One region of the Blautia sp. HCP3S3_G3 genome, then DNA from elsewhere that is predicted to be linked to it. Evidence: predicted binding sites of a transcription regulator. Region 1 holds the regulator's gene; the other holds the start of a gene.
What was found. Region 1 encodes Rex, which represses fermentation and respiration genes when NADH is low (regulators of the CRP and FNR family bind a similar motif). Its sites were predicted from a motif close to ATTGTTAANTANTTAACAAT; they were not measured.
Positions count from the first base shown of each region.

Region 2: gap (type I glyceraldehyde-3-phosphate dehydrogenase) is a predicted target of Rex. The motif match lies at 1,751-1,770, and genes of this name have one in related genera.

Region 1 is NZ_JBQHXR010000008.1:62,795-67,959, reverse strand. It holds gene ACTNEW_RS09335 (NADP-dependent isocitrate dehydrogenase) at 1-585, shown strand, start outside; gene ACTNEW_RS09330 (ABC-F family ATP-binding cassette domain-containing protein) at 797-2,707, opposite strand; gene ACTNEW_RS09325 (redox-sensing transcriptional repressor Rex) at 2,931-3,578, shown strand; gene ACTNEW_RS09320 (NAD(P)H-hydrate dehydratase) at 3,716-5,165, shown strand, end outside.
Region 2 is NZ_JBQHXR010000001.1:428,856-434,020, forward strand. It holds gene ACTNEW_RS01955 (HAD-IC family P-type ATPase) at 1-658, shown strand, start outside; gene ACTNEW_RS01960 (histidinol-phosphatase HisJ family protein) at 801-1,619, opposite strand; gene gap (type I glyceraldehyde-3-phosphate dehydrogenase) at 1,819-2,838, shown strand; gene ACTNEW_RS01970 (phosphoglycerate kinase) at 2,978-4,186, shown strand; gene tpiA (triose-phosphate isomerase) at 4,291-5,040, shown strand.

The sequences.
Region 1 (5,165 bases):
GCCAAAGATACCATTTCCAAAACCTATGACGGTAAGTTTAAAGAAATTTTCCAACAGATTTTTGAATCTGAATTTAAAGATAAATTTGAGGCGGCAGGGCTGACCTATTTTTACAGTCTGATCGATGATATTGTAGCCCGTGTCATGAAAGCGGAAGGCGGTTTTATCTGGGCCTGCAAGAATTATGACGGAGATGTCATGAGCGATATGGTATCTTCGGCATTCGGTTCTCTGGCTATGATGACTTCTGTACTGGTTTCTCCTCATGGATATTATGAGTATGAGGCTGCTCACGGAACCGTACAGAGACATTATTACCGTCATCTGGAAGGAAAAGAAACCTCCACCAACTCCGTAGCCACTATTTTTGCTTGGACAGGTGCTCTTCGCAAACGCGGAGAACTTGACGGTAACCAGAAACTGGCTGCTTTTGCGGATTCTCTGGAAAAAGCAACCTTAAAAACGATCGAATCCGGAAAAATGACAAAAGATCTGGCTTTAATTACGGCTCTGGAGAACCCGACAGTACTGAACAGCAGAGATTTCATTCTTGCTGTCAGAGAAACTCTGGATTCTATTATGTAAAAAATCAGCTGCCGAGATTCGAGTGCCGGACATCTTGTACCGTCGTGAGATACGCAGAACCCTATCTGATGAAATTGTTTTTTTCTGCCCGTTTCGTTGGGCTTTCACATTGCGTGTATCCAAATTTATTGATACACTCCATAAAAAACCGCAGGTTCCCTTTTGGGGAATTCTGCGGTTTTAAAATATATGCCGTTATAAATCTATACCATTATGCAAGCGTTTCCCACTTCTCATAAAGTTCTTCCAGTTCTTCTGCGATTGCTTCTTTTTCGCGGCTGAGAGCGGTACATTTCGCTACATTTGTGCAAACATCCGGAAGCACAAGTGTTTCGTCGATTTCTTTATCTCGATTTTCAAGCTCTTCGATACGTTTCTCCGTTTTTTTCAGTTCATTTTCCCGTTTACGTTTCTGCGCCTGTTCTTCTTTTTGCTGCTGCCAGGAAATCTTATTGTCGGATGTCGGAGATGCCTCGTTAATCTCTTCTTCAGCAGCAGGAGCATACTTTTCTGTCAGTTCTTCCCGTTTCTCGAGATAATAATCATAATCACCGATATAATTCACAATCTTCTGATTCGTCAGATCCAGAATTCTGGTTGCCGTCTGATTGATAAAATAACGGTCATGAGAAACATAGAATACCGTTCCTGTATAGCTGTTCAGGGCTTCTTCCAGAATTTCCTTGGAAGCAATGTCCAGATGGTTGGTCGGCTCATCGAGAATCAGAAAATTGGCTTCCGAAAGCATCAGTTTTGCAAGGGAAACACGTCCTCTTTCTCCACCGGAGAGAGCAGATATTTCCTTAAAAACATCGTCCCCTGTAAAAAGAAAAGCAGCAAGCATGTTGCGGATTTCCGTCTCTGTAAGAGTCGGATACGTATCAGAAATTTCCTGAAAGATTGTCTTGTCCATATGAAGAACGTGATGCTCCTGATCATAATATCCGATCTGTACCTTGGAACCAAGGGTAAATTTTCCGGTATCAGCGGAAAGAATTCCGTTGATAATCTTCAGCATCGTTGTTTTTCCTGTGCCGTTGCTGCCAATGAGTGCTACCCGTTCCCCACGTTTGATTTCAAAGGAAATATTCTGAAACAGAAGTTGTCCCGGAAAACTCTTGGAAAGCTCCTCCACGGTCAGTACATCATTTCCGCTGACAAACCGGGGTTCCAGAGAAAGACGCATCTGATCCTGAATTTCCACCGGTTTATCCAGACGCTGGATTTTACCCAGCATTTTTTCCCGGCTTTCTGCCCGTTTGATGGACTTTTCCCGGTTAAAAGATTTCAGTTTTGCAATCACAGCTTCCTGATGTTTGATCTCACGCTGCTGATTGAGGTAAGCCTTGTACTGCGCATCGCGAAGCTGTGCTTTTTTCAGCGCGTAGGCGGAATAATTACCTGTATAGGAACGGACTTCCCCGGCTTCAATCTCCACGATTTTTGTCACCACTTTATCAAGGAAATAACGGTCATGAGAAACAATGAAGACCGCACCCGGATAATTCAGCAGATACGTCTCCAGCCAGGTAATACTCTCCATATCCAGATGGTTGGTCGGCTCATCCAGAAGAAGGATATCCGGTTTGGAAATCAGCAGCTTGCCAAGTGCAACACGTGTTTTCTGACCGCCGGAAAGTGTTTCGATCTGCTTGTCAAAATCCTCTTCTCCAAACCCAAGTCCTTTCAGGACTCCGGTCAGTTCACTCTTGTACGCATAGCCGTTCTGGAGTTCAAATTCATGAGTGAGGCGGGTATAAGTGTTCATAAGCGTTTCCAGCTGTTCCCCGGAGGTATGCTTCATTTCCTGCTCAATCGACCGCATCCGGGTTTCCATATCAATGATATGCTGTTTGGTCGTAAGAAGCTCTTCATAAATGGTATGATGACCATGGATATCCTGATACTGGGCAAGATAACCGATATTCTTGTCACGGGAAATGACAACAGTACCGGAATCCGTAGAAATCTCCTGCATGATAATACGCAGCAAAGTCGTCTTGCCTGCGCCGTTATTGCCGATCAGTGCGGCTTTTTCCCGTTCTTCTATATGAAAAGATGCGTCATGGAGAATCACTTTTTCACCAAAGGATTTGCAAATGTTCTGACATGATAAAATCATATGAATTCCTCCAAAAGATGTCTGAGTTTGTCGCAATATAAGAAATAAAATACATTCAAAATTCATTATATCGTAATTCCGGATTTTGTAAAGGAAAAAATCCGGAAAGGAGCCCCGGAAATTGCCTGTAAACAATATTTTTTTGGTAATATGTTACAACTTTAATTGACAATAAAATGTCAATTCGTTATAATTGACATAGTATGATAAGGAGGGGTTCTTTGTGGACGCAAAAGAAATTTCAAAAGCTGTTATTAAACGCCTGCCGCGTTATTATCGATATCTGGGGGAATTACTGGAGGAAAATGTGGAGAGAATTTCTTCCAATGACCTGAGCAAAAAAATGAAAGTCACTGCTTCGCAGATCCGTCAGGATCTGAATAATTTCGGGGGCTTTGGACAGCAGGGCTACGGATATAATGTCAAATTTCTTTATACGGAGATCGGGAAGATTCTTGGACTGGATGTCCAGCATCCAATGATCATTCTCGGAGCCGGTAATCTTGGCCAGGCACTTGCCAATTATGTGGATTTTGAGAAACGGGGATTTAAACTGGTAGGCATTTTTGATGTTAATCCTGTGCTGGAAGGAATGGCTGTCCGCGGAATTGAAATTCAGATGTTGAGTGACCTTCCTCTTTTTCTTCGTGAAAACCTTGTGGAGATTGCAATCCTGACTTTACCGAAAAACAGGGCAAAAGAGATGGCAAATATTCTGATCGAGAACGGAGTGAAGGCCATCTGGAATTTCGCCCATGTAGATCTGGATACGCCGGATGATGTAATCGTTGAGAATGTCCATCTTTCCGAAAGTCTGATGACACTGTCTTATAATCTGAGTCAGTATCGCCAGGAGCATGTGGAAAAATAAAGCATTATGAAAAGAGCCGCTATAGACCGGGGATTTTTCAGCGGACCCGGAGGCGGCTTTTTGTTATTTCCCGGGAGAGTGCCACGCATTTTCCTGTTACGTTCCAGAGTGTATTGAAGAATAATCGGAGAATCGTTATGAAGGAAATCGTTACCTGTAAAAGAATGAAGGAACTGGATAATGCAGCGATTTATCAAATGGGAATTCCGTCCTGTGTTCTGATGGAACGGGCTGCATTAAAAACAGCTGAAGAAATAAAAAAACATTTTCAAAAGATTTATGGTACAAGTGAGGAATATAAAAAGGAGAAGGTGCTGGTCGTATGCGGAAGCGGTAATAATGGCGGTGACGGAATTGCCATAGCGCGGCTTCTGTATCTGGAGGGAGTCGACACCTCGTTTTTTGTGGCAGGATCTGAGAATCGTATGACAGAGGAAACCAGGAATCAGTACCGCATTGCATCCAACTATGGGGTGCCTGTCGTGCATAATGTGGAATGGGCTGAATATACTACTATAGTAGATGCCCTTTTCGGAGTAGGACTTGCAAGACCTGTAGAGGGTGCTTACAGAGAACTGATTATGCGGATGAATGAAACAGATGCATGGAAAGTAGCAGTGGATATTCCTTCAGGCGTGGATGGAGATACAGGAAAGGAACTCGGCATTGCATTTCATGCAGATCTCACAGTGACTTTTGCGTTCCGCAAACGAGGACTCTGTTTTTATCCGGGACGAATGTATGCAGGCCGTATCGTTGTGGCAGATATCGGCATCTACGGGGCAGATCAGCCGCAGGACCGTACCTGGCATCTGGAACAGTCGGATCTTGGGCTTTTGCCGGAACGGGTCGTATATGGCAATAAAGGAACCTTTGGAAAGGTTCTGGTGGTGGCCGGGACGGAAGGCATGTGCGGCGCAGCTTATCTGTGCGCATCGGCAGCACTGGCGGGAGGAGCCGGCATGGTGAAGATCCAGACAGAGGAGGCCAATCGGGTTCCTCTTCAGATCCTGCTGCCGGAAGCTATGGTCACCTGTGCATTTACCGAAGAAGCCAACCGGAAATCTCTTGACTGGTGTGATGTTCTTGTAATCGGACCGGGACTTGGTATTTCCGGAAAAAGCCGGGAACGTGCGGAGTGGTTTCTGAAAAACGCTTCTCTTGCGCAAAAACCGGTGATTCTGGATGCGGACGGTCTGAATCTTCTGGCAATGCATCCGGCATGGAATGCCTGGCTTTCGGAACGTGTGACAGTGACCCCTCACCTTGGGGAAATGAGCCGGCTGACCGGAAAAAGCATTGACCAGATTCAGTGCCGCATGGCGGAAACAGCAGAAGAATATGCAACCGGGACAGATGCCGTATGCGTTCTGAAAGATGCCTGTACAGTTGTTGCAGACAAAAATGGTCACCTGTATCTGAATCTTGCAGGAAATCCCGGAATGGCAACTGCAGGAAGCGGGGATGTACTTTCCGGTATCCTTGCAGCGGTCGCATGCATGTATCTGCAGAAAAAGGAAAACGCACCGGATCCGGGACTGTGCGCTGCGCTTGGAGTTTATCTCCATGCAAAAAGCGGCGATCAGG
Region 2 (5,165 bases), on a different contig from region 1:
GCCGCACATTGTGAATCAGGGCCGACGGGTTGTGAACAATATTCGAACGGCAGCCTCGATGTTTCTGATCAAGACGATTTTTTCGGTGTGCCTGTCATTACTGACGATCTTTTTTGGAAGTGCTTATCCTTTTGAACCGATTCAGATGTCGCTGATCAGTGCATGTGCAGTGGGAATACCAACCTTCCTGCTGGCACAGGAAAATAATTATGATAAGATTGATCATACATTTTTGCGACATGTCTTTATGAATGCATTTCCTGCTGCGATTACTATTACAGCCTGTGTATTTGTGATCATGGAAGTCTGTCAGGGTGTTTATCGCTCTACTGATATGCTGAATACAGCATGCTTTCTGGTGACAGGATGGAATTATATGGCTGCTCTGAAAACCGTATATGCTCCGCTGAATACGTATCGAAAAGTAATTATTTACGGAATGCAGTTTATATTCTTTATGTCATCGGTAGTTCTTCAGAATCTTCTGACACTTGGAACTCTGGAATATGGAATGATTGTTCTTGTGTTTATTCTGATGACATTCTCGCCGATTGTCATAGAAATTATTACAGCATGGCTGAAAAAAATGTATGCCAGATCTCTGGATAAGGAAAATCCGGGTAAATTTTTCGAGTTTCTTGCAAAACTTCAAAAATAAAAAGCATGAAAAAAGAATCCTGAAGAGCAGGATTCTTTTTTTATGTAAAGATAAAAGGTAAAGATAAAGGCCTGGCGCCTGTTTGAAAATTCATTACCGGCATCTGCACGCCCCGCAAATTGTAACGTACATCTGTCAGAATTTAAAGTCTGAGAAATTCCGGTTTCCGGTTATGGAAAACAGTATAGTAAGAAAAACCGCACTGCCGGAGAACTTCCGCTGCTTTGTCAAAGGAAAAAGCAATTTTGTCGGGAGTGTGTGCATCTGCACCAATTGTAATAATCTCTCCGCCGAGCTGGCGGTAGCGCCGTATGATCGCTGTACATGGATTGGGCTCCCCGAGACCGTAATGGTAGCCTCCGGTATTCAGTTCTATGCCCACGCCTTTGGAAATCAGTGTACGAAGGATCTCGTCCAGAATATCCTGATATCTTCCATAGGAATATTCACTGTTTTTGCCGGGGCCATAGCGTACGACATAATCAATATGTCCATAAACATCCATTTCCGAAAAGCATGAGAGGTTCTCCAGAATAGATTCGAAATATTCCATATATGCGGCAGATTCTTTGCGCCCCTGGAAAAATTCCGGATAATAAGGGTCGTAACCGTGAACCACATGGGAGGAGCCGATGACGAAATCAAAAGGGACCTCCTGCAAAAGTCTGTGAAAATCAGGTCCCAGATGCATCTGAAGTCCAAGCTCAATGCCGAAACGGATGTCAAGCTTGTCCTGATACTTTTTTTTTAGCGCGTATAATTTCGTCTGATAGGCAGGAATATCCAGGAAAAAATCCAGATGGTCCGGTGCTTCCGGGTAATCGGGATCCAGATGTTCGGTAAAGCAGATTCCTTCAAGACCGCAGTCGATGGCTTTGCGGATCATTTCTTCCATTGGTGTATCTGAATCTGCTGAAAAAGAGGAATGCATATGGCAGTCCCATCTGATCTGATCTGACATAGTGAAATCTCCTTGTTTATATGAGTGTTGCGGGTTTATCAAACCCATTATATCACAAATTTGTATTTTACATGTATTTTTTCTAAAATGCTCTTGAATTTTTGTATGAAATTCGGTACAATATGCCATAGGTTGATGTTTCTTTAACAATTAAGGAGATATCATAATTAACCACTTAATTCATAGGAGGAATTTTATCATGGCAGTAAAAGTTGCAATTAATGGATTTGGCCGTATCGGTCGTCTTGCATTCCGTCAGATGTTTGGAGCAGAAGGATTTGAAATCGTAGCAATCAACGATTTAACATCCCCGAAAATGCTGGCTCACTTATTAAAATACGATTCCACACAGGGAAGATACGCTAAAGCTGATACAGTAACAGCTGGCGAAGATTCCATCACTGTTGACGGAAAAGAAATCAAAATCTATGCAAAAGCTAACGCTGCAGAACTTCCATGGGGAGAAATCGGCGTAGACGTAGTTCTGGAATGTACCGGATTCTACACCTCCAAAGCAAAAGCTCAGGCACATATCGATGCTGGCGCTAAACACGTTATCATTTCCGCTCCGGCTGGTAACGATCTTCCTACCATCGTTTACAATGTAAACCATATGGGTCTTACAAAAGAAGACAAGATCATCTCCGCAGCTTCCTGTACAACAAACTGCTTAGCACCAATGGCTAAAGCATTAAATGACTGTGCACCGATCAAATCCGGTATCATGTGCACAATCCACGCTTACACAGGCGATCAGATGACTCTTGACGGACCGCAGAGAAAAGGCGATCTGAGAAGATCCCGTGCAGCTGCAGTTAATATCGTTCCGAACAGCACTGGTGCTGCAAAAGCTATCGGTCTTGTTATTCCTGAACTGAACGGCAAACTCATCGGTTCCGCTCAGCGTGTTCCGACCCCAACCGGTTCAACAACTATCTTAACAGCAGTTGTTGAAGGTGAAGTTACAAAAGATCAGATCAATGCAGCTATGAAAGCAGCAGCAAACGAATCCTTCGGATACAACGAAGACGAAATCGTTTCCAGCGATATCGTAGGAATGACCTATGGTTCTCTGTTTGATGCTACTCAGACAATGGTTCTTCCACTTGACAATGGCACAACAGAAGTACAGGTAGTTTCCTGGTATGACAACGAAAACTCCTACACAAGCCAGATGGTTCGTACAATCAAACATTTCGGAAAACTGCTTAACGCATAATCCAGGCTTGAGAGAAGTATAGACTCACCCAAGGGTCCGGTCTGAAAAGGACCGGACCCTTTTATCATTTCATATGAAACAGGGGTTCTGATATTTTGCCCCTGACATCTTAATCAGTTAATAAGGAGGAATTACAGTCATGGGATTAAATAAAAAATCTGTTGATGACATCAATGTGAACGGCAAAAAAGTCCTTGTTCGCTGCGACTTTAATGTACCGTTAAAGGAAGGCAAAATTACAGATGAGAACCGTCTTGTAGCAGCTCTTCCTACAATCAAGAAACTGGTTGCTGACGGCGGAAAGATCATTCTCTGCTCTCACCTTGGAAAACCGAAGGGAGAACCGAAACCGGAACTTTCTCTGGCACCTGTAGCAGTTCGTTTAAGCGAGCTTCTTGGCCAGGAAGTAAAATTTGTTCCGAGCCCTGTAGTAGTAGATGACAGTGTAAAAGCTGCTGTTGATGCTATGAAAGACGGAGAAATCATCCTTCTTGAAAATACCCGTTATCGTGCAGAAGAGACCAAGAACGGCGAAGCATTCAGCAAAGATCTTGCTTCTCTTGCAGATGTATTTGTAAACGACGCATTCGGAACCGCTCACAGAGCACACTGCTCCAACGTTGGTGTAACTCAGTTCATCGATACCTGCGCAGTTGGATATCTGATGCAGAAAGAAATCGATTTCCTTGGCAATGCAGTAGAAACACCGGTAAGACCGTTTGTAGCAATCCTCGGCGGTGCAAAAGTAGCTGACAAGCTTAATGTAATCTCCAATCTTCTGGAGAAATGCGATACTCTGATTATCGGCGGCGGTATGGCATATACTTTCCAGAAAGCAAAAGGACTGGAAGTAGGAACATCTCTTGTAGACGATACCAAGATCGACTACTGCAAAGAAATGATGGAAAAGGCTGAAAAACTCGGCAAGAAGCTTCTTCTTCCGATCGATACCACAATCGCAAAAGAATTCCCGACCCCGATCGATGCTGAGATTGAAGTGTCTTCTGTAGATGCAGACGCTATCCCGGCAGACATGATGGGCCTTGATATCGGACCGAAGACAGCAGAAATGTATGCAGATGCAGTGAAATCTGCCAAAACAGTTGTCTGGAACGGACCGATGGGTGTATTTGAGAATCCGATCCTTGCAAAAGGAACAATCGCAGTTGCAAAAGCACTTGCTGATACAGATGCTACAACTATCATCGGCGGCGGCGACTCCGCTGCAGCAGTAAACCAGCTTGGATTTGGCGACAAGATGTCCCATATTTCCACCGGCGGCGGTGCATCTCTGGAATTCCTGGAAGGTAAAGAACTCCCGGGCGTTGCAGCAGCAAACGATAAATAATCGGATAACAATTGTAAAAATCCGCTTTTCCAAAGATACTGGAATTATCAGGGGAAGCGAAACAATTGAATGATGTAAATAAAACCCCACAGGAGGATATAAAAATGGCAAGAAAGAAAATTATTGCTGGTAACTGGAAAATGAACATGACTCCAAGCGAAGCAGTTGCTCTTGTTGAGACACTGAAACCGCTTGTACAGAATGACGAAGTAGACGTTGTATTCGGCGTTCCTGCAATCGACATCGTTCCTGTAGTAGAAGCCTGCAAGGGAACTAATATTGCAGTTGCAGCAGAGAATATGTACTTCGAAGAAAAAGGCGCTTACACAGGCGAAATCGCTCCGGCTATGCTGGTAGATGCAGGCGTTAAATACGTAATCCTTGGACATTCCGAAAGAAGAGATTACTTCGGAGAGACAAGTGAAGATGTTAACAAAAAAGTTCTCAAAGCTCTGGAACACGGTATCACTCCGATTATGTGCTGTGGTGAATCTCTGGCTCAGAGAGAGCAGGGAATCACAATGGACTGGATCCGTCAGCAGGTAAAAGTTGGTCTGCAGAATGTAACTGCTGATCAGGCAAAAACTATCGTAATCGCTTACGAGCCGATCTGGGCAATCGGAACCGGCAAAACTGCTACAAGCGAACAGGCTGAAGAAGTTTGCAAGGGCATCCGTGAATGCATCGCAGAAATCTATGACACTGATACAGCAGAAGCTATCCGTATTCAGTACGGCGGATCTGTAAATGCTGGAAATGCAGCAGAACTGTTCGCTATGGCTGATATCGATGGCGGTCTGGTAGGCGGCGCTTCTCTGAAACCGGATTTCGGAAAGATCGTTTGCTACAAATAATTATAATATGATACAAGGGTCAAAAGCACAAAGTGCGGAGAAATCCGTGTATCAGAGGGGGCAAAATACCTTTTGACCCCATCATCATAATATGAAATAACGAAAGCACCGCAAAATGCTGTGTC